Regions from separate parts of the Streptomyces sp. NPDC053431 genome, predicted to be linked through region 3. Evidence: riboswitches for the same ligand, from Rfam matches in the RefSeq annotation. Region 3 holds a riboswitch; each other region holds the start of a gene.
What was found. A riboswitch is a leader RNA that binds a small molecule or an ion and turns the genes downstream of it on or off. The one in region 3 is predicted to bind cyclic di-AMP.
Positions count from the first base shown of each region.

Region 1: another riboswitch for cyclic di-AMP. It lies ahead of ACIGXE_RS27875 (transglycosylase family protein); the one in region 3 lies ahead of ACIGXE_RS23275 (M23 family metallopeptidase).
Region 2: another riboswitch for cyclic di-AMP. It lies ahead of ACIGXE_RS06730 (transglycosylase SLT domain-containing protein); the one in region 3 lies ahead of ACIGXE_RS23275 (M23 family metallopeptidase).

Region 1 covers NZ_JBITXX010000014.1:44,572-51,698, forward strand. Annotated here, with positions in the region: gene ACIGXE_RS27855 (exopolyphosphatase) at 1-220, opposite strand, end outside; gene ACIGXE_RS27860 (DUF501 domain-containing protein) at 217-756, opposite strand; gene ACIGXE_RS27865 (septum formation initiator family protein) at 795-1,265, opposite strand; gene eno (phosphopyruvate hydratase) at 1,356-2,642, opposite strand; gene ACIGXE_RS27875 (transglycosylase family protein) at 3,013-3,702, opposite strand; cyclic di-AMP (ydaO/yuaA leader) riboswitch at 3,706-3,879, opposite strand; gene ACIGXE_RS27880 (transglycosylase family protein) at 4,137-5,153, opposite strand; gene ACIGXE_RS27885 (cytochrome P450) at 5,268-6,521, opposite strand; gene ACIGXE_RS27890 (TetR/AcrR family transcriptional regulator) at 6,563-7,127, opposite strand, start outside.
Region 2 covers NZ_JBITXX010000002.1:171,824-178,950, reverse strand. Annotated here, with positions in the region: gene ACIGXE_RS06735 (ABC transporter permease) at 1-2,379, shown strand, start outside; gene ACIGXE_RS06730 (transglycosylase SLT domain-containing protein) at 2,536-3,363, opposite strand; cyclic di-AMP (ydaO/yuaA leader) riboswitch at 3,368-3,524, opposite strand; gene ACIGXE_RS06725 (MMPL family transporter) at 3,877-6,189, opposite strand; gene ACIGXE_RS06720 (glycoside hydrolase family 15 protein) at 6,379-7,127, shown strand, end outside.
Region 3 covers NZ_JBITXX010000010.1:115,884-123,010, reverse strand. Annotated here, with positions in the region: gene ACIGXE_RS23290 (GNAT family N-acetyltransferase) at 1-2,833, opposite strand, end outside; gene ACIGXE_RS23285 (HPr family phosphocarrier protein) at 3,007-3,288, shown strand; gene ACIGXE_RS23280 (GntR family transcriptional regulator) at 3,570-4,253, opposite strand; gene ACIGXE_RS23275 (M23 family metallopeptidase) at 4,412-5,182, opposite strand; cyclic di-AMP (ydaO/yuaA leader) riboswitch at 5,195-5,361, opposite strand; gene ACIGXE_RS23270 (M16 family metallopeptidase) at 5,564-6,931, opposite strand; gene ACIGXE_RS23265 (M16 family metallopeptidase) at 6,958-7,127, opposite strand, start outside.

The DNA of each region.
Region 1 (7,127 bases), on a different contig from region 3:
CGCCGAACTCCTCGATCACCGCCGCGTACTCGCGGCAGGCGGCGAAGGTGCGCTCCAGCGCCTCGGGCGCGAGCCGGCCGGTCCGGTCCACGCCCTGGCCGAGCCGGACGATGGTCATCCGCCGGTCCAGCTCGATCAGTTCGCCCGTCTCGGGGTGCACGTCCGCGACGAGCAGGCGGATGGAGTTGGTACCGCAGTCGATTCCGGCGACCCGGGTCACTTCTGCTCCTCGTCCTCGTCCACGCAGGGGGTGACGCAGGGACCCTTCGCCCACCACTCGGGCAGCATCGCGAGCGCCTCGTCGCCGAACGGGTTCACGCCCGGGCCGGCGACCAGCGAGTGCCCGACGAGCACGTGCAGGCACTTCACCCGGTCCGGCATGCCGCCGGCGCTCGGGAAGCCCTCCAGCACCTCGATGGCGTCACGGCGTGCGATGTAGTCCTCGTGCGCGGCCCGGTAGGCGGCGGCCAGCTCCGGGTCGGTCGCGAGCCGGGCCTGCATCTCCTTCATGACCCCGTTGGCCTCCAGGGTGCCGATGGCGGAGGCGGCGCGCGGGCAGGTCAGGTAGTACGTGGTGGGGAACGGCGTGCCGTCGGGGAGCCGGGGCGCGGTCTCGACGACGTCCGGGTTGCCGCACGGGCAGCGGTGCGCGATGGCGCGCAGGCCGCGGGGCGGCCGGCCGAGCTGGGCCTCGAACGCGGCGACGTCCGCGTCGGTGGGCTCGGTGCGTTCGGTCTGCGGAGGGGGCGTTTCCATGTCTGCCTTGCTCGGGGTCTCGGGGCGTGGTGACGACTCTACGGGCGGTCGGCGTGGTCCACGCCGTCCCACAGGTTGTCGTACCAGGGGCGGTCCGTCGCGCCCTGGTCGGTGCGGGGCCGGTGCTCCGCGTCGGGGTCGTTGACGGTGAAGCCGGTCTCGCCGGGCATCACGTAGTGCAGGTGCTCGCGGGCCAGCCGGCGCACATAGGCCGGGTCCTGGAGGCGGGCCTTCTCGTCCCGCAGCTCCTCGACCCGGCGGGCGGCCTCGGCGGCCTTGCGCTCCTGGTCGGCGATCTCGCCCTGCTGGGAGACGTACTGCCGCATCGGGTAGGCGAGCGCCACCACCAGCGAGCAGACGACGAGGGCCAGGAAGGCGGCGCGGCCGGTGAGCCGGGAGCGGCGCGCCTGGCGGCGGGTCTGGGAGCGGTAGACACGGGCGGCGGTCTGCTCGCCGAGCAGCCTGATCCGGGTCGCGGTCGAGAACCGGTCCCGGTCCTTCACGGCCATGTCGTGCGCCTCCCCTGGTCAAACGTGCGTCCCCGCACACGGTACGGGACCGAGTGCGGGGACGTACGGAAGCTGCCGCTACGGAGAGGCTCAGCCCTTGAAGCGCGGGAAGGCGCTGCGGCCGGCGTAGACCGCGGCGTCGTCGAGGATCTCCTCGATGCGCAGGAGCTGGTTGTACTTGGCGACGCGCTCGGAGCGGGCCGGGGCGCCGGTCTTGATCTGGCCGCAGTTGGTGGCGACGGCGAGGTCGGCGATGGTGACGTCCTCGGTCTCGCCGGAGCGGTGGGACATCATGCACTTGAAGCCGCTGCGCTGGGCGAGCTCGACGGCGTCCAGGGTCTCGGTCAGCGAGCCGATCTGGTTGACCTTGACCAGGAGGGCGTTGGCGGTGCCCTCCTCGATGCCGCGGGCCAGGCGCTCCGGGTTGGTGACGAACAGGTCGTCGCCGACCAGCTGCACCTTGGCGCCGAGCTTCTCGGTGATGACCTTCCAGCCGGCCCAGTCGTCCTCGAACAGCGGGTCCTCGATGGAGACCAGCGGGTACGCGGAGACGAGCTCCTCGTAGTACTCGGTCATCTCGGCGGCCGAGCGGGACTTGCCCTCGAACTCGTACGAGCCGTCCTTGTAGAACTCGGAGGCGGCGACGTCGAGCGCGAGCGCGATGTCCTTGCCGGGCACGTAGCCGGCCTGCTTGATCGCCTCGAGGATGAGGTCGAGGGCCTCGCGGTTGGAGCCCAGGTTCGGGGCGAAGCCGCCCTCGTCGCCGAGGCCGGTGGAGAGGCCCTTGTCCTTCAGGACCTTCTTGAGGGTGTGGTAGACCTCGGTGCCCCAGCGGAGGGCCTCGGAGAAGGACTCCGCGCCGATCGGGGCGATCATGAACTCCTGGATGTCCACGTTGGAGTCGGCGTGCGAGCCGCCGTTCAGGATGTTCATCATCGGAACGGGCAGCAGGTGCGCGTTCGGGCCGCCCAGGTAGCGGAAGAGCGGGAGGTCCGAGGCCTCGGAGGCGGCGTGCGCGACGGCGAGGGAGACGCCGAGGATGGCGTTGGCGCCGAGCGAGGACTTGTCCGGGGTGGCGTCCAGGTCGAACATCGCCTGGTCGATCAGACGCTGCTCGGTGGCGTCGTAGCCGACCAGCTCCGGGCCGATCTGCTCGATGACGGCGAGCACGGCCTTCTCCACGCCCTTGCCCTGGTAACGGTTGGGGTCACCGTCGCGGAGCTCGAGGGCCTCGAACGCACCGGTGGAGGCACCGGACGGCACGGCAGCACGGCCGGTGCTGCCGTCGTCGAGGCCGACCTCGACCTCGACCGTGGGGTTGCCTCGGGAGTCCAGGATTTCCCGGGCTACGACGACGTCGATGGACGGCACGAGCATCTCCTTCTGGGATGTGACGCTGGTTGTGACGCATGCGGCAAGGTCTCGTTCGCCTTGCGACAAGAGCCTAACCGGCTCGGGGGCTCCGGCCAGCCGGGCGCCCGCCCCCTGGGACGAAAAAGGACCCGAGGGCAGGTATCTGGGGACGAAACGCCCCGGATCTACCGGAGGGTAACCACGTCGGACCGCCTGGAGCGGCGCCGTGAAGGCGGGTGGAGCCGCGCCATGGAGGCGGGTGGAGCGGCGCCGTGGAGGCGCCTGGAGCCGCGCGCCGTGGAGCCGCGCGGAGCGGAGAAACCCCGGTCCGGAGCGCACGGGGGAAGGGCGCTCCGGACCGGGGTGGTCACTCACCGCGGGAGGGTCGGCAGGCTCACTTGAGGTGGAGCTGCTGGCCCGGGTAGATCAGGTCGGCGTTCTCGACGACGTCCTTGTTCAGCTGGAAGAGCTTCTCCCAGCCGCCCTTGACGCCGTGCGCCGCGGCGATCTTGCTGAGGGTGTCGCCGGCGACGACCTTGTACTCGCCGTCGCCCTTCTTGACCTTCTTGCCGGTCGGGGTGGTGACGGTCTTCTTGGACTCGCTCTTCTTCGGCGCCTGGCGCTGCTCGCTGCGGGTCGCCGGCTGCTCGGTGGTGCGCTGCGGGGCGGCGGGCTTCGGGGCGGCGGTCTCGGCCGAGCCACCGTCGTAGGCGGCGCTGGACAGGCCCACGCCACAGCTCGGCCAGGCACCCTTGCCCTGGCCCGCGAGGACCTTCTCGGCGACGGCGATCTGCTGCGACTTGGAGGCCAGGTCGGCGCGCGCGGCGTAGGCGGTGCCGCCGTACGCGGCCCAGGTGGAGTTGGTGAACTGCAGGCCGCCGTAGAAGCCGTTGCCGGTGTTGATGGACCAGTTGCCGCCCGACTCGCACTGGGCGACGGCGTCCCACTCGGAGGCGGTGGCGGCCGAGGCGGTGCCGGCGGTCATCAGCGGGGCCGCGACGGCGACGCCGGCGACACCGGCGAGCGCGACGACACGGGTGACCTTGGCGGCACGACGGTGCTTGCCCTTGCCGGAAAGCAGCATGGAAGTTCTCCTCACCGACGCCTGCGAGGTGAGCTGTCGGGTTCGGGCGAGTGAGTTGCCCGGCCGCGTGACCTTGCACGCGGCTCCACCCCTAGCCGGTCGCCGGCCGTCTGTCTCAACGGCCGGGGACGGCACCTACCTTGGGTCCCCCGCTCCTGCCTTCGGCGCTTGCGCGACGACTGTTCCCTCCGTCCGGCGGCAGGATTCGGCGTACCGGTCGGTGGGGCCCGCGGTGGCGAGCGGTCACGACCGTAGACACAGACCCCGGGGAAGTTCAAAGTCCATCAACCCGGAAAAATCGCCCCTACTTGCACGCCGTCAGGGGCTGTTTGTGCAGGTGAGGGGCGACCCGAGCAAAGTTTGCGGACGTGACACGCCAGTTCGGGAAGAGAGACCCATGTCTCACTTACGCAGAACGGACATTCACCCCCGAACTACTTAGGAGATTCCGTCAGGCCGAGGTCCAACTCAAGGCTCTGACCAGGGATGATGAGGTCGGGGTCGGAACCGACGGTCTTCTTGTTGGCGCCGTAGAGGGCGGTCCAGCCGCCCGGCAGCCCGTTCTCCTCCGCAATGCCCGACAGACTGTCACCCGGCTTGACGGTGTATTCGTCCGCCTTGTCCGTGGTGCCCGAATTCTCGGTCGTGGCCGTGTCGGTCGCGTCACCCTTCGCCCCGTCAGTCGGCGCGGCGTGTCGCCCGGAATCGGATGAGGTGTCCGGGTTGCCCGGCTCTTCCGGCGCCGCGTCACCCCGGTGCTTGCCGGTGCCCGGCGCGGTCGCGTCCGGCGTACCGGGCGTACCCGGCAGACCCGGCGTCGTGGACGTATCGGGTGTTACGGGCATGCCGGGCGTCACGGGGGAGGTGGGGGTCCCGGGGGTCGAGGTCGCGGGGCCGGTCGGCGTCGCGGGGGTGACCGAGCCGGCCGGGGCCGAGGGCGCCGCGGGGGTCACGGAGGGCTCGACGGTCTCCCGGTCGGAGCCGGCGGGCAGGCCGTCGGTGCGGTTGGACTCGGGGACGGGACCCGTCTTCTGCTTCGGCGTGACACCGGGGCCCGGGTCGACCCCGGGCGCCTTGCCGTCGTTCGTCAGACCGGCGATGGGGGCGCAGGTGGCCCACTGGGTGTCGCCCGCGGCGAGCGCCCGGTCCGCGACGGCGATCTGCTGGGCGCGGCTCGCGAGGTCGGCGCTCGGCGCGTAGGCGAGGCCGCCGTGGCGTTCCCAGCTCTCCTGGGAGAACTGCAGGCCGCCGTAGAGCCCGTTGCCGAAGTTGGCGCTCCAGGCGCCGCCCGACTCGCACTCGGCGACCCGGTCCCATGTCGTCGCGTCGGCGGCGGAGGCGGAGCCGGTGGCGAGCAGTGGCAGCGCCATGGCCGAGCCGGTGACTCCCGCCGCGACGACGAGCGCGGGAGCCTGGCGGGGTCTGCGGTGACGTCCGTTCCCGGAGCGCATGCGGAGTGCCTTTCGCGTGACAGCTGAGACTGCGGGTGAAAGTAGCGGCATTCGAACGTGAGTCACAAGTCGATGCAGCGGAGATCACGCGAAGATCACATTCTTGACGGCCCGTCAGCTCCGCGGGTCTTTGTGGGAAGGCGTGAACTCCACCGGAAGGGTGCGTAGGCCACGCATGATGAGCCCACCCCGCCACCGCAGTTCCGCGGGATCGGCCCCAAGTCGCAGGTCCGGAAGGCGAGTCAGCAGCGTCGCGAGCGCGGTCTGCCCCTCCAGACGGGCGAGCGGCGCACCCAGGCAGTAGTGGATGCCGTGCCCGTACCCCAGGTGCTGGTTGTCACGCCGCGCCAGATCCAGCACGTCCGGCTCCGCGAACCGCGCCGGGTCCCGGTCGGCGGCGGCGAGCACCACGAGGACCGGGTCGCCGGCCGGGATCCGCTGCCCGCCGACGGTCAGCGCCTCGGTGGCGAACCGCCAGGTGGCCAGCTCAACGGGCCCGTCGTACCGCAGCAGCTCCTCGACGCCGGTCTCCAGGAGCCCGCGCTCCCCCGCCGCGAGCGACTCCTGCAGCCGGGCCCGCTGCCCCGGGTCGCGCAGCAGCGCGTACACCCCGTTGCCGATCAGGTTGACGGTGGTCTCGAAGCCGGCGAAGAGCAGGATGAAGGCCATGGCGGCGGCCTCGTTCTCGGTCAGGTGCTCACCGTGGTCCGAGGCCTTGATGAGCCCGGAGATCAGGTCGTCCCCCGGCTCTCCCCTCTTCTTGTGGATGAGCTCCAGGAGGTAGCCGCGCATCTTCTTCACCGAGCGCGCGACCCCGCCCCGCGGCCCGCCGCCGTGCCGGATCATCATCCCGGCCCAGTCCCGGAAGTCGTCCTGGTCCTCGCGCGGCACCCCGAGCAGGTCGCAGATGGCGTAGATGGGGAGCGGGAAGGCGAACTCGTGGATCAGGTCGGCCTCGCCCCGCTCCGCGAAGCCGTCGATCAGCCGGTCGGTCAGCTCCTGCACCCGCGGCGCGAACTCCGCCACGCGGCGCGGCGTGAACGCCTTCGACACCAGCCGGCGCAGCCGGGTGTGGTCCGGCGGGTCGATGTTGAGCAGATGCGTCATCAGCTCGGCCTTGCGCTCGCCCGGGATGCCCGTCTTCCCCTTGGCGTGCGCCGGCTCGTCGTGGTGCGCCGGGTTCTTCGAGAGCCGCTGGTCCGCCAGCGCCTGCCGCGCGTCCGCGTACCGGGTCACCAGCCAGGCCTCCACCCCGCTGGGCAGCGTGGCCTTGTGCACGGGCGCGTGCTCGCGCAGCCAGGCGTACGCGGGATACGGATCGGTGGCGAACTCCCAGGTGAAGAGCTCGGGGGCGGGGGGCGTGCTCATGCTCCGACCGTACAAGGGGACGGGCGGGCGCTCGCGCCGGGTCAGCGGTAGGCGGCGAGGAAGACGCGGACGGCGGCGTCGGCGTAGCCGTCGAGCTCCTCCGGCGCGAAACCCTCCTGCGAGCCGCAGAACATCACCCGGTTCACGGGGACGGAGGTGATGAGCCAGGTGAAGTGGTTGGCGGCGAGCACCGCGTCGTCGCCGAGCCGGCTCAGGAGCCCCCGCCGCCCGAGCTCCGCGAGGCTCCCGGCGAGCAGCGCGTGGACGCGCTCGGGCCCCCGCTCGTAATAGGTGCGGCCGAGGTCGGGAAAGCGGTCGGCCTCGGCGATGACGAGCCGGCGCAGCTGGAGCAGCCGCGGCCGGGTGAGGATCGTGACGAACTGCCGGGCGAGCGCGGTGAGGTCCCGTTCCAGGTCCGAGGTCTCGGCGAGGGAGCCGGTGACGTCGCTGAAGAGTTCGTCGATCCGGTCGAGTCCGCCGTGGATGATCTCGGCGAACAGCGACTCCTTGTCGGCGAAGTGCTTGTACACGGTCTGCTTGGACACCGCCGCCAGCTTCGCGATGTCGTCCATGCTCGTGCCCGAGTACCCCTTGGTCAGGAACACC
Region 2 (7,127 bases), on a different contig from region 3:
GACCCCGTCACGCTCTACCTGTTCGGCACTCCGCAGACCTACCGCGTGGAACGCGTGGTGCCGGAGCAGGGCCTGGCCGGCGTGGGCCTGGGCGGCAGGCTGAACCGCGACGCGTTCCTGGCGCCGGGAACCCTGGACGCCGCGGCGCGCGCCGCCGGGACGGAGCCCCGGTCGGTCACGTTCGTGTCCAACCGTGGCGGCGTGGAGCGGGGCGAGACCCTGACCCCGCGCGTGACCGAGGACATCCGCGAGGCGCTGGGCCCGCTCGCCGGCCAGGCGGCGGTCGACACCCCGAAGCACACGGTGCTGCGGGACGCCCGGCAGGCCGGGGACTCGCTCGGCGCGCTGTTCCTGATGATCGGCAGCTTCAGCATCATCGCGGGCGCCCTGCTGCTGGTGAACATCTTCGTCATGCTCGGCGAGGAGCGGAAGACCCAGATGGGCATGGTGCGGGCCATCGGCATGAAGCGTTCACGCCTGGTCGGCTCCTTCACCCTCGAAGGGGCGGTGTACGCGCTGCTGTCGGCCCTGCCAGGGGTGGCCATCGGGGTCGCCGTGGGCTGGGGCGTCGCCGTGGTGGCCGCGGAGATCTTCAGCGGCTGGTCGGTCGGCGGCAGCAGCATCCGGATCGCGTTCGCCGTCACGCCGACCAGCATCCTCAACGGGGTGGCCATGGGCCTGCTCATCGCGTTCGCCGCGATCCTGGCCACCAGTGTGCGCATCAGCAGGTTCAACATCATCGCCGCCATCCGCGACCTGCCGTCGACGCCCGGCCGGCGCCCGCGCCGCAGGCTGCTCGTCGTGTGCAGCGTCCTGTCGATCCTGTTCGCGCTCGCGGCCGTGCCGGCGATCGCTCGCAGCCAGGCCGACGCCACCTACCTCATGCCGGCGCTCGCGCTCGCGTTCGCCACCCCTGCCCTGATGCGCGTGATGCCCCGGCACGCCGCCACCACGCTCGTGGCGGGCGCGGTGCTCGCGTGGACCCTTCTGGCACCGGTCCTGCGCCCCCGGATCTTCGACACGCCCTCCATGTCCGTGTACGTCATCCAGGGAGCCCTCGCCGCGTTCTCCGCGGTCGTGCTCGTCAGCGACAACCAGAAGGCCCTGCTCCGCCCCGTGCGGCGTCTGCTCGAGCGGCCCTCGGAGTCGGGGCTGGCGGCGCGCCTCGCGGTCGCCTACCCCCTGGCGAAACGTTTCCGTACGGGCGCCACGCTCGTGATGTACACGCTGATCGTGTTCGTCCTCGTCCTGCTGACGGAGATCTCCGGGATCCTGCGCGCCGGCGTCGACGGAGTCGTCACCGACGCCACGGCCGGGTACTCGCTGCGGCTCGACTACAACCCCCAGGTCGCGGGCGACCGGCTCGTCGCCGAGCTGCGCAACGGCCCGTCGGCCGCCCGGATCTCCGCCGTCACACCGCTGCTCAACGCCGCCGGCCGGGCCACCGACCCCGGGCACCGCAGCACCCAGCCGCTGGACGTCGCGGCCGTGGGGGTGCCGGACGGCGCGATCACCGGCATCACCTTCCGGGAGCGGCTGCCCGGGCTCGCGGACGACGCGGCGGTCTGGCACGCGCTCGCCACCGACCCTCGGTACGTCGTCCTGGACGGCTTCTTCGGCAGCACCGGCGGCCCGGCCGGCGACTACTACGACCCGGGCGACACCCTCACCGTCACCGACCCGCGGACCGGCCGCAGCGAGCAGAAGGTCATCGCCGGGGTGCTCGACAACGGCATGGTCTTCTACCCCGGTACCGGCGCCAGTTCGACGACCTACCCCGTCGTCATGGGAGAGCGGAGCATCCGCGAGCTCTACGGCGACCAGGCGCAGAACGCCTCCGCCCTCGTCAGCACCCGCCCCGGCACCTCCGCGGACGACCTGGCCGCCCAGGTGCAGGGCGAGCAGCTCCGGTCCAGCCTGGTGGCCACCCCGATCGCATCCGAGATCCGCCACCAGTTCGACTCCAGCACCGCCTTCTTCCGCCTCATGCAGGGCTTCCTCGCCCTGGGCCTCGGCGTGGGCATCACCGGCCTCGGCGTCGTCATGGTCCGGGCCGTACGCGAACGCCGCCGCACCATCGGCATCCTGCGGGCCCTCGGCTTCCGGGCGCGCACCGTGCAGCGGTCCTTCCTCTGGGAGAGCGCCTTCGTCGCCTCGGAGGGGATCGTGCTCGGTTCCCTCCTCGGCGTCCTCACGACCTGGCTCATGTACCGCAACAGCGCCGCCTTCGAAGGCCTCGAGGGCGGGTTCCCGCTGGAGTGGACCAGCATCTGCGCCCTGGCCGCGGCCACCTTCGCCGCATCCCTCCTGGCCACCGTGGGCCCGGCCCGCCGGGCCGCCGCCATCCGCCCGGCCCGCGCGGTCCGCGTCGCGGACTGAACCGACGGCTCCCGGCCCCCGCGGATCGCCACCCCGCCGCCGTCAGCCCCACCGGGTCCGAGGCCCTCGACCGGGACCCGCACGTACGACGGTGCTCCCGTACCCCGGTCGGCCGGGGTACGGGAGCACCGTGTGCTGTCAGCGGGTGCGCCGGGGTCAGTAGGCGCCGAAGACGTTGTCGATGGAGCCGTAGCGGTCGGCCGCGTAGTTGCAGGCCGCCGTGATGTTGGCGACCGGGTCGTACGGGTCGTTGGCCGTGCCCGGGACGTGGTAGGCCTGGAAGGTCGGGTCGATCACCTGGAGCAGGCCCTTGGAGGGGGTGCCGGCCAAAGCGTTGGAGTCCCAGTTGTTGATGGCCAGCGGGTTGCCCGACGACTCGCGCATGATGTTGCGGTAGATGCCGTCGTAGCTGCCGGGGATGCCCTGCTTGGCCATGATGTCCAGGGCCTCGCGGATCCAGCCGTCGAGGTTGTCGGGGTACGAGGTCGCCTTCGCCGGGGCCGCGGCCTGGACCACGGTGCCCGCGCTCGCGCCCGTCTTGGTGCTCGCCGCCGTCCCGGTACGGGCGGTCGGGGGCTTCGCCCCCGAGAGCGCCGCGCCCCGGGCGTCGACGGTCAGCCGCAGGCCGGGGCGGATGAGACCCGGGTCGGCGCCGACGGCGCGCCGGTTGTCCTGGTAGACCTTCTTCCAGCCGCCCTTCACCGAATACTTGCGGGCGATCTTCGAAAGGGAGTCGCCGGCGACCACGGAATAACGGACCGTGGCGGGCGCCTTCGCCAGCTGCGTGGCTTGCGCCACCTGCGCCACGCGAACCGTCGCCTTTTCGACTGCGACGGTGTGCGCCGCCTGCGGCGTGACCGCGCCCGCGGTCGTCGCGCCGGCCAGGGGCAGGGCCAGCGCGGCGCTGCCGGTGAGACCGGCGGCGGCGATGCCGCGGGTGAGCGGAGACTTCTTGGTGCGACGGTGCTTGCCGTTTCCACGCATGGCGGGGTCCTCTCCTCCGCCTGCGAGGTGAGCTGTCGGGTTCGGGCAGGAGATGCCCGGCCGCGCTGGAGGCACGGCTTCACCCCGAGCCGTCCCCGGAGTCCGGGACCGGCGGCAAACCTGGGTCCCCCGCTCCTGCCGGAAGTGGTCGTGTGTGCGGTTCCCGGTCGGCGGCAGGATTCGGCGTTTCCGTCCGGTTGCCGGGTGACCGTAAGCGAATTCATCCGGCGAGAACAAGACGGAAATTAATCAAAGCAAATGGATCATTCGAGGAAATATAAAGGATCATTCCTCTCATTCATCCGCGCCGCGCCAACGCCTCTTCACCGGCTCGCATCTGACGTCGCGCCAGCATTCCCCGGCCCGGAATAGCCGTGACCCATCTCACTCAGCCCCACCCTCATGCCCTTACGGCACAGAAATAGCTCCAATGCCGGAATTCCTTCAGCATTCCGGCATTGGAGCTTAATAGAGTGACATCTACCTCTTTGTCCGAATGTGCACGCGCGGTGCTCAGTGGGCCGGCTCGCGGCCCCGCTCCTCGTCCTGCTCCAGGGCCGCCTCCCCCTCGGTGTCGAGGTGCGGGAGGATGCGGTCGAGCCAGTGGGGGGTCCACCAGGCGTGCCGGCCCAGCAGGGTCATCACGGCGGGCACGAGCAGGAGCCGGACGACGGTCGCGTCGATGAGCACGCTCACCGCGAGTCCCAGGCCGAGCATCTTGATGACGATGTTGTCGGACACGATGAAGGCCGCGAAGACGCTCACCATGATCAGCGCGGCACAGGTGATGACCCTCGCGGTGATCTCCAGGGCGTGGGCCACACTCGCCTCGGCGTCGCCGGTGCGCAGCCACGCCTCGCGGACCCGGGACAGCAGGAAGATCTCGTAGTCCATGCTGAGGCCGAAGACGATGGCGAACATCATCATCGGCACGTAGCTCTCGATGGGCACCTTGCCGGAGACGCCGAGGGCGGGGCCGCCCCAGCCCCACTGGAAGACGGCCACGACGACGCCGTAGGAGGCGGCGATGGACAGCACGTTGAGGACGGCGGCCTTGAGGGCCACGAGGAGCCCTCGGAAGACGATCAGGATGACCAGGAAGGCGAGCGCCACGACGACCGCGATGATCAGCGGCAGCCGGCTGGAGACGATGTCCAGGAAGTCGACCTGGGCGGCCGTGGTCCCGGTGACGTAGGTCTTCGCGTCCGTGCCGGACACCGCCTGCGGCAGCACGTCGTCGACGAGGTGGTTGGTGAGCTGGGTGGTCTTCTCGTCCTGCGGGGAGGCGACCGAGTAGGCGGTGCCGATCAGCACGTCACCGTCGGGAGTGGGCTGCAAGGGGGTGATGGAGGCCGCGTCGGGCACGTTCGTGAGCGACTGCTGGAGCTTGCTCGCGAGCGCCGATCGATCGCCGGCCGGGACCGCGGTCTGGTCCACCACGACGGTCAGGGGCCCGTTGGCCCCGGGCCCGAAGGCCGTGGAGATCAGGTCGTAGGCGCGCCGGTCGGTGAACGACTTGGGGTCGGCGCCGTCGCCGATGTGGCCGAGCTGGATGAAGAACAGCGGGATGGCCAGGATCACCAGGGTGACGACCCCGCCGACCAGGAAGTACCAGGGCCGCCGCTCCACCCGCTGGGCGTACCGGTGCCAGGTGCCGTGCGCGGGGGCGCTGGGCTCGGCGTCGGTCTCCGCGACGGGTTTGCGCACGTGGTAGCGGTCGATGCGGCGTCCGACGAGTCCGAGCATGGCCGGGACGAGGGTGAGCGCGGCGACGACCGCGGTGACGACCGTGAAGGCGGCCGCCAGGCCGAGTTTGCCGATGAAGGTGACGCCGGAGACCCACAGGCCGGACAGGGCGATGATGACGGTGCAGCCGGAGACGAGGACCGCCCGGCCGCTCGTGGTCGTCGCCAGGCCCGCGGAGTCGTCGGGATCGTGCCCGTTCATGATGTTCTGGCGGTGACGGGTGATCAGGAACAGCGCGTAGTCGATGCCGACGCCCAGACCGATCATGGTGGCCAGGGTCGGCGAGACGGTGCCGAAGGTGAAGGCCGCCGCCGTCAGGCCGAGCAGCGCGAGCCCGCAGATCGCGCCGATGAGCGCGGTGACCAGCGGCATCACCGCGGCGATGACGCTGCCGAAGCCGATCAGGAGCACCACGATCGCGACGGCGAAGCCGATCGCCTCGCTGGTGCGGTCGTCGGCCGCCGGCCGGGCCAGTTCGCCGAGCGGGCCGCCGTACTCGACGTCGACGCCCGCGGCGCGCAGGGGTTGCACGGCGGTGTCGACGCCGTTCAGGTAGTCGGTGCCCAGAGTGGACGGCGGGACGCTGAAGCGGATGGTGATGTAGGCGGTCTTGCCGTCCGTGGACAGCGGGCCCGTGTTGGGCACATTGGCGGGCGGTGTCGGCGGCGTCGTGCCCGGCGGCGGCAGCGGGTTCTGCACGTTGAGCACGTCGGGCAGTTTCTGCAACGCCGCGACCGCCGAGTTCACCTGGGAGGCGTCCTGAGTGAGCGGCTTCGAGGGGTCGTTGAGGACCACCTGGGCCCCGTAGCCGCCGGCGGCCGGGTCGTGCGCCTGCAGCACGTCGAGTCCCTCGGAGGACTGCACGCCGGGCAGGGCGAAGTTGTCGGAGAACTGGCCGCCCACCGCGCGGTCGGCGATCTGGAGTCCGGCGACGGCGGCGAGCCACAGCGCGATGGTGATGACGAAGTGCCGGGCGCACCAGTGCCCCAGCCGGTAGAGACTGCTCTTCTGCGCCGCTGGACTGCTCGTGGCCTTGCGCGCTGACGATCCGCTGCCCTGGGCCGGGCTTGCTGCGTTCATGGCACCGCCGAGTCCGGATAGGAATGTCCCCGAGCGGATGAAACGGTTCCGACGACGTGCGGGTGTGCCGGTCCTGAATCAATTGTTCGCCCTTCATCCGGCGGCGGCATCTCGACCACTTCCGACCAGGCCACCGCCCGCCCGCGTCCCCCGATGTCGCCAAGCCGCCCCGTCGCTGATAGTGGAATCATGAAGCGCTACCCGCTCATCGCCGATCACGGCCTGGTGGGAGACCTGCAGACCGCCGCCCTCGTCTCGGACGAGGGCGTGGTCGACTGGTTCGCGGCGCCCCGCTTCGACTCCCCCGGCGTCTTCGCCGCGCTGCTCGACCACGACCGGGGCGGCTACTTCCGGCTGTCGGTCGACGGCCCGGACGTGACGGTCAAACAGCTCTACTACCCCGACACGGCGTTGCTGGTGACCCGCTTCCTGTCCGCCGACGGCGTGGGCGAGTTGATCGACTGGATGCCTCCCGACCGCACCGGCCGCCCCACGGACGACCACGCCATCCTGCGCGTGATGCGGTGCACCCGCGGGACCGTCACCTTCACCCTGGAGTGCCGGCCCCGTTTCGGCTTCGGCAGCAATCCGCACGACACCCACGTCGACGGACGCACGGCGACGTTCCGGGCGCCCGGGGTCACCGCCTTCCTCCAGACCAACGTGCCGCTGGAGCAGAACGGACGGTACGACGTCCACGGACGCCTCACCCTGACCGAAGGGAACATGGCGGGCGCCTCGTTCACCGTGACGGGCCCGGACGCCCCCGTCCCGCCGCTGCCCGACGCCCAGGAGGTGGAGGCGGCCCTGTGGGACGCCGTCGACTTCTGGCAGAAGTGGGTGCGCAGGGCACGGTACCGGGGCCGCTGGCCGGACATGGTGCACCGCTCGGCCATCACCCTGAAGCTCCTCACCTACCTTCCCACCGGCGCCCCGAT
Region 3 (7,127 bases):
CGGTGTCGACGCCCCGCGGCACCATGGCCTGGACGACCGGCTGGAGCTCCTCGGGCTTGCCGAGGGTGTCGGTGAGCTCGGCGTACGCGGTGCGCAGCTGTTCCTCGGTGGCCAGGTCGAGCCGGACGCCGCCGAGGTCCGGCCGGTGCCGCAGGTGGGGGGCGGTGGTCTTGAGGGCGACGGGGAAGCCGAGGCGGGCGGCCGCGCGGACGGCCTCGTCGGGGGTGGGCGCGGGCAGGGTGGGCAGCACCTCTATGCCGTACCGGCCGAGCAGTTCGAGGGTGGCGTCGAGGCCGAGGGTGACGCCGCGGCCGTCGTCCTGCGGCTCGCCGAGGATCCGCTGGATGAGGGCGGCGGCGCCGGGCTCGTCGATCCGGTCGAACTCGGGTACGCGCCCGGGGTCGGCGGCGGCCTGGCGGCGCCATTGGGCGTAGCGGACGGACTCGGCGAGGGCGCGGACGGCGCGCTCGGCGGCCGGGTAGGCGGGGATGGGGCCGGGGACGGGGGCGGGGGCCTGCGCCGGGGCGGCATCGGTCGCGGTCCCGGCCGCGGCTGTGGCGCCGGCGCCGGCCGCGGCGGGGTCAGTCGCGGCGGGGTCGGTCGCGGCGGGGTCGGTCGCGAACGCGGAGCCGATCGCGGAAGCGGAGCCGGTCGTGGTCACGGGCCCGGGCCCGGGCCCGGTCGTGGTCGCGCCGGCGGTCCCGGGCCGAGTCGCGGTCCCGGGCCGAGTCGCGGTCCCGGGCCGAGTCGCGGTCCCGCTCTGCGTCGGGGTCCCGGTCCTCGCCGCCGTCCAGGGATCCGTCGTGGTCGCCGTCTCCCCCGCCGTCGTGGTCGCCGTCTCCCCCGCCGTCGCTGCCGCCGTCGCCGGCCCCGGCGCCCCCGTACGGGCGGGGCCCGACGGGTCGGCGCCCTGCTGGGCGGTGGCAGGGGCGGTGCGGCCGGCGGGGCGGGTGCGGGTGGCGGCGGAGAGGGCTTCCGCGAGGGCGCCCATCTCGACGTGGACCACGACCACCGGTTTGGCCGGGCCGGGAGCCGCCGCCACCGCGGAGCTGAGGGCCGCGGCGAGGACCTCGCCGTCGCCGGACTCGATGGCCCCGTTCTCGCCGACCCAGGGGATGGCCGTGACGACGACGGCGTCACAGGCGTCGTTGGCGAGGGCCGCGGTGAGCGCCGCGCGGAAGTCGGCGGGGGTGGCCCCGGTGGTCAGGTCGAGGGGCCGCAGCGGACGCAGGCCTTCGGTGAGACAGGCGTCGTAGGTGAGCAGGCCGAGGGATTCGCTGTTGCCGAGGATGGCGACGCGCGGGCCGGCCGGCAGGGGCTGGTCGGCGAGGAGGACGCCCGCGTCGACGAGTTCGGTGACGGTGTCGACGCGGATGACGCCGGCCTGCCGCAGCAGGGCGGAGACGGTGGCGTGCGGGACGCGGGTGACCGGGACGCGGTGGCCGGGCGGGGCGCTGCCGCTGTGCCGGGCGCCCTTGACGACCACGACGGGCTTGACGGCGGCGGTCCGGCGGGCGAGCCGGGTGAACTTGCGGGGGTTTCCGATGGACTCCAGGTAGAGGAGGACGACGTCGGTGGCGGGGTCGTCGTACCAGTGCTGGAGGAGGTCGTTGCCGGAGACGTCGGCACGGTTGCCCGCGGAGAGGAAGGAGGAGAGCCCGGCGCCGCGCCGGTGCAGTCCGGCGAGCAGCGCGATGCCGATGGCGCCGGACTGGGTGAAGAGACCGATCCGCCCGGCGGCCGGCATCTGGGGGGCGAGGGAGGCGTTCAGCCGGACGGACTCGGCCGTATTGATGATCCCGAAGGCGTTGGGCCCGATGATCCTCATGCCGTACGAGCGGGCCTGGCGCACCAGCGCGCGCTGGCGCTCGCGGCCCTCGGCCCCGCTCTCGGCGTATCCGGCGGCGAGCACGACGAGGCCGCGGACCCCGTGCTCGCCGCAGTCGGCGACGGCCTCGGGGACGCGCTCGGCGGGTACGGCGACGACCGCGAGGTCGACCGGTTCGCCGATGTCGGCGACGGAGCGGAAGGCGGGGACGCCCTCCAGCTCGTGCGGCCCCTCCCCCAGGGCGGCGTTCACGGCGTGGACGCGGCCGGTGTAGCCGGCGTCGAGGAGATTGCGCAGCACGGTCCTGCCGACGCCGCCGGGGGTGCGGCCCGCGCCGATCACGGCGACGGAGCCGGGGGCGAGGAGCCGCTGCACGGAGCGGGCCTCGGCGCGCTGTTCGCGGGCGCGCTGGACGGCGAGCGAGCGGTCGGTGGGTTCGAGATCGAGGTGGAGCCGGACGGACCCGTCCTCGAAGCTGCGCTTCTGCGTGTAGCCGGCGTCCGTGAAGACCTTGATCATCTTCGTGTTGGCGGGCAGCACCTCTGCGGCGAACCGGCGGATCCCCCGCTCCCGGGCGACGGCCGCGATGTGTTCGAGGAGGGCGGAGGCGACCCCGCGCCCCTGGTGGGCGTCCTGGACCAGGAAGGCGACCTCGGCCTCGTCCGCGGGGAACGTGGCGGGGCGTCCCAGCTCGTTGATGCGGTCGTACCGCACGGTGGCGATGAACTCGCCGCCCACGGTCGCCGCGAGTCCCACCCGGTCCACGAAGTCGTGGTGGGTGAAGCGGTGCACGTCCTTGGCGGAGAGGCGCGGGTAGGGCGCGAAGAAGCGGTAGTACTTCGACTCGTCCGAGACCTGCTCGTAGAAGCTGACCAGCCGGTCGGCGTCGTCGACGGTGATGGGCCTGATGCGCGCGGTGCCGCCGTCCCTGAGGACCACGTCCGCTTCCCAGTGGTCGGGATACGCGTGCTCCGACCGTCCCGACTGCTCCGACGCGCTCTGCATGGGGCAAGCCTACGGCCGGGGTACGACAGTGGCACCGGTCGCGCGGCGCCTGGCCGCCGTGCAAGGTAAGGACCGAAGGGCCCGCCCCCACCCGGGTCGAGGGGCGGCAGGAGCACGTCGCCACCCGTGAGAGACTGGTCTAGACAACCGCTGAAAGTTGAAGGGCAACCACCATGGCTGAGCGCCGCGTCAACGTCGGCTGGGCCGAGGGCCTGCACGCCCGTCCCGCCTCCATCTTCGTCCGTGCCGCCACGGCCGCCGGCGTCCCCGTGACGATCGCCAAGGCCGAAGGCAACCCGGTCAACGCCGCGTCCATGCTCGCGGTGCTCGGACTGGGTGCCCAGGGCGGCGAGGAGATCGTGCTCGCCTCGGACGCCGACGGCGCCGAGGCCGCGCTCGACCGCCTCGCGAAGCTGGTCGCCGAGGGTCTCGAGGAGCTTCCCGAGACCGTCTGACCCGTGTCCTCCCCGACGACGGATCACGAAGAAGCCGTGCCCACCCGCATTCCGGTGGCCACGGCTTCTTTCGTCGCGAGGCGTCACGGCTTCTTTCGCCTCGAAGTGGCCACGGCTTCTTTCGTCGCGAAATGCCACGGCCTCTTTCGCCGCGAGGAGTAATTCGGGCAGCGCGTATCGGTGCACGCTTACCCCGCCGCACACTCCGCCGACTCCGCGTCATCCGATTACGGCACTCACGCCGCACGGAATTCTTCGCCTCTTTGTATACGGCGCGCGTGTTAATTCCGAGGGCCGGCCGTGTTGACGACATGTTGCGAAACCCTCACACGAGGCCGCTCCGCCTGTTTCAGGCGGTGCAGCGGCCAGGCGTGCTCGGCATGAAGGGCGGTCAGCGCCCGGGCCCGCTCGGCGTCGCCGCGCGCGACCGCGTCCACGATGGCCCCGTGCTCGGCCCAGGCCTCGACGGGCCGCTCCGACGGCTCGACCGCGTACATCCAGGCGATCTTGTGCCGCAGCTGGGTGAGCAGCGCCGTGAGCGGCGGGCTGCCGGAGGCCTGCGCCAGGGTCTCGTGGAACCAGCCGCCCAGCGAGGCCAGGTCCTCGCCGCGGCCCCGCCTGGCCCGCTCCTGACCCAGCCTGACCAGGCCGCGCAGGACCTTCAGGTGGGCCTCGGTGCGCCGCTGCGCGGCCCGGGCGGCGCCCAGCGGCTCCAGCAGGGAGCGCATCTCGAGCAGATCGGCCGCCTCCTGCTCGGTGGGCTCGGCGACATGGGCGCCCGCGTGCCGGCGGCTCACCACGAAGCCCTCGGACTCCAGGGTGCGCAGGGCCTCGCGGACCGGGACGCGGGAGACGCCGTAGCGCCGGGCCAGCTGTTCCTCCGTCAGTCTGGCGCCCCGCGCGTACACCCCGGAGACGATGTCGTCCCGGATCGCCGTGCATACCGAGTGCGCGGGAACGCGCATGTCCGACCTCCGCTTTTGTCCGCGCGAAACACCGTCTCGCGGCGTCTGTCCGGCGACTCTATTGCAGGACGCCGGAATTTCCGATGCCGCCCGATGGAAAGGGACGCAAAAAAGCCCCGACTCGTTTCGAGCCGGGGCTTTCGTACGGGATTCGACCGTCAGACGTTCACGCCGCGGGAGCGGAGGTAGGCGATCGGGTTGATGTCCGTGCCGTACTCGGCTCCGGTGCGCGCCTCGAAGTGGAGGTGGGGGCCGGTGGAGTTGCCCGAGGAGCCGGAGACGCCGATCTGCTCTCCAGGGGTGACCTTCTGGCCGACGTGCACCTGGATCGCGGAGAGGTGGCCGTACTGCGTGTACGTGCCGTCGTTCATCCGGATCACGATGTTGTTGCCGTACGCGCCGCCCCAGCCGGCCTCGACGACGGTGCCGGAGCCGACGGAGACGACCTTGGTGCCGTAGGCGGCGTGGAAGTCGATGCCGGTGTGGCTGCCGGAGGACCAGAGCGAGCCGCCGGTCTTGTAGCCGGTGCTCACGTACGAGCCGGCCACGGGGAGCTGGAAGGACGCCAGGCGCTTGCGCTCGGCCTCGCGGGCGGCGCGCTCCTTGGCGGCGCGGATCTCCTTGGCTCGGGCCTCGGCCTTGCGCTTGGCCTCGGCGGCGGCCCTGGCGCGGGCGGCGGCCTCGTAGGCCTCCTTCTCCTGCGCGGCGGCCTGGACGTCGACCCGCTCGGCGAGGGACTCCTCGGTGATCACCTGGGTGAGACCGGTGTCCTCGACGGAGGGCTGCTCCGTGTCGGCGGCGAGCGCCGGGGAGGCGAGGGTGCCGATGACGCCGGTGGTGGCGAGGGTCGCCACGCCGGCGAAGCCCGCGCCACGGCGCGCCATTCGGCTCGGACCACGATGCTTCCCGGTGGCACGGGTGAACGCCATGTAGTGGCTGATCCTTTCCTTCCCTCTCGCCTACCGGGTTAGCTGACGGGTTCGGAGCAGGAAGGTCTCCTACGGGCCCCTCCGCGTCGCGCGAAGGCGTCCGATTCACCCCAGGGGACTACGTGTGGGTCCCCGGCTCCCCAGGCTCGCGCCTTGCGGGGACTCGGCGATGACTGTCCGTTGCCGCGGGTGCGGCGTCGTGCGTCGGCCGGACAGCCGGATCGACGCTAGGCGGATCTTCGGTCAATCGCCAAACAGAGCGCATGATTTGTAAGACATGCCACAGGGCATTCGATCACAGCCACCCTCAATACGGACAAAGGGGAGGACCCCGGCGAACCAGGTCGCCGGGGTCCTCGTCCGTGCGTGACGGCGGCTCAATCAGCCGGTGACGACGCGCACTTCACCGATGCCGAGGGCGCGCACCGGCTCCTCGATCTGCGCCGCGTCCCCGACCAGGACGGTGACGAGCCGGTCCACCGGGAAGGCGTTGACCACGGCCGCGGTCGCCTCCACGGTGCCCGTCTCGGCCAGACGCGCGTACAACTGGGCCTGGAAGTCGTCGGGCAGGTGCTGCTCGACCTGGTCGGCGAGCGTGCCGGCGACGGAGGCGGCCGTCTCGTACTTGAGCGGGGCGACGCCCACCAGGTTCTGCACCGCGACATCGCGCTCGGCGTCCGTCAGGCCCTCGGCGGCGAGGGTGCGCAGCACCTTCCACAGGTCGTCAAGTGCCGGACCGGTGTTGGGGGTGTCGACGGAACCGCTGATGGCGAGCATCGACGCGCCGTGGCCCGCGCCGTCGGAGCGCAGCACCTGGCCGAAGGCGCGCACGCCGTAGGTGTAGCCCTTCTCCTCGCGCAGGACGCGGTCGAGCCGGGAGGTGAGGGTGCCGCCGAGGCAGTACGTGCCGAGCACCTGGGCCGGCCACACGCGGTCGTGGCGGTCGGCGCCGACGCGGCCGATGAGCAGCTGCGTCTGCACTGCGCCCGGGCGGTCCACGATGACGACCCGGCCGGTGTCGTCGGCGGTGACCGGCGGCATCGGGCGCGGCGCGGCCGGGGCGCCGGTCCAGGCGCCCAGGGTGTCGTCGAGCACCTTGTCCAGGTCGACGCCGGTGAGGTCGCCGACGACCACGGCGGTGGCCGCGGCCGGCCGCACGTGCGCGTCGTAGAAGGCGCGGACGGCGGCGGCGTCGATGGCCTCGACGGTCTCCTCGGTGCCCTGGCGCGGCCGGGACATGCGCGCGGTGGCCGGGAACAGCTCCTTGGAGAGCTGCTTGGCCGCGCGGCGGGCCGGGTTGGCCGTCTCGTGCGGGATCTCGTCGAGCCGGTTGCGCACCAGGCGCTCGATCTCGGACTCGGCGAACGCCGGGGCGATCAGGGCCTCGGAGAGCAGGCCGAGCGCCTTGGGCAGCCGGGAGACCGGGACCTCGAGGGAGACCCGTACGCCGGGGTGGTCGGCGTGCGCGTCGAGGGTGGCTCCGCAGCGCTCCAGCTCGGCCGCGAACTCCTCGGCCGAGTGCTGGTCGGTGCCCTCGGACAGGGCGCGGGCCATGATCGTGGCGACGCCGTCCAGGCCCTCGGGCTCGGCGTCGAGCGGGGCGTCGAGGAAGATCTCGACGGCGACGACCTGCTGGCCGGGGCGGTGGCAGCGCAGCACGGTCAGGCCGTTGTCGAGAGCGCCGCGCTCGGGGGCGGGGAAGGCCCAGGGCTTGGCCGCGCCCGGCTGGGGCTGCGGGTGGAAGGTCATGCTCGTCAAAGACGCGGCAGCGTCGGTCACTGGTCCGCTCCCTCTTCCTCGTCGCTGTCGCTGTCGTCGGCGCTGTCCGGGCTCACCGGCTCGTAGACCAGGACGGCGCGGTTGTCCGGGCGCAGCCGGGCCTTGGCGACCTCCTGCACCTCCTCGGCGGTGACGTCGAGGACCCGGTTGACGGCGGTGAGGGCCA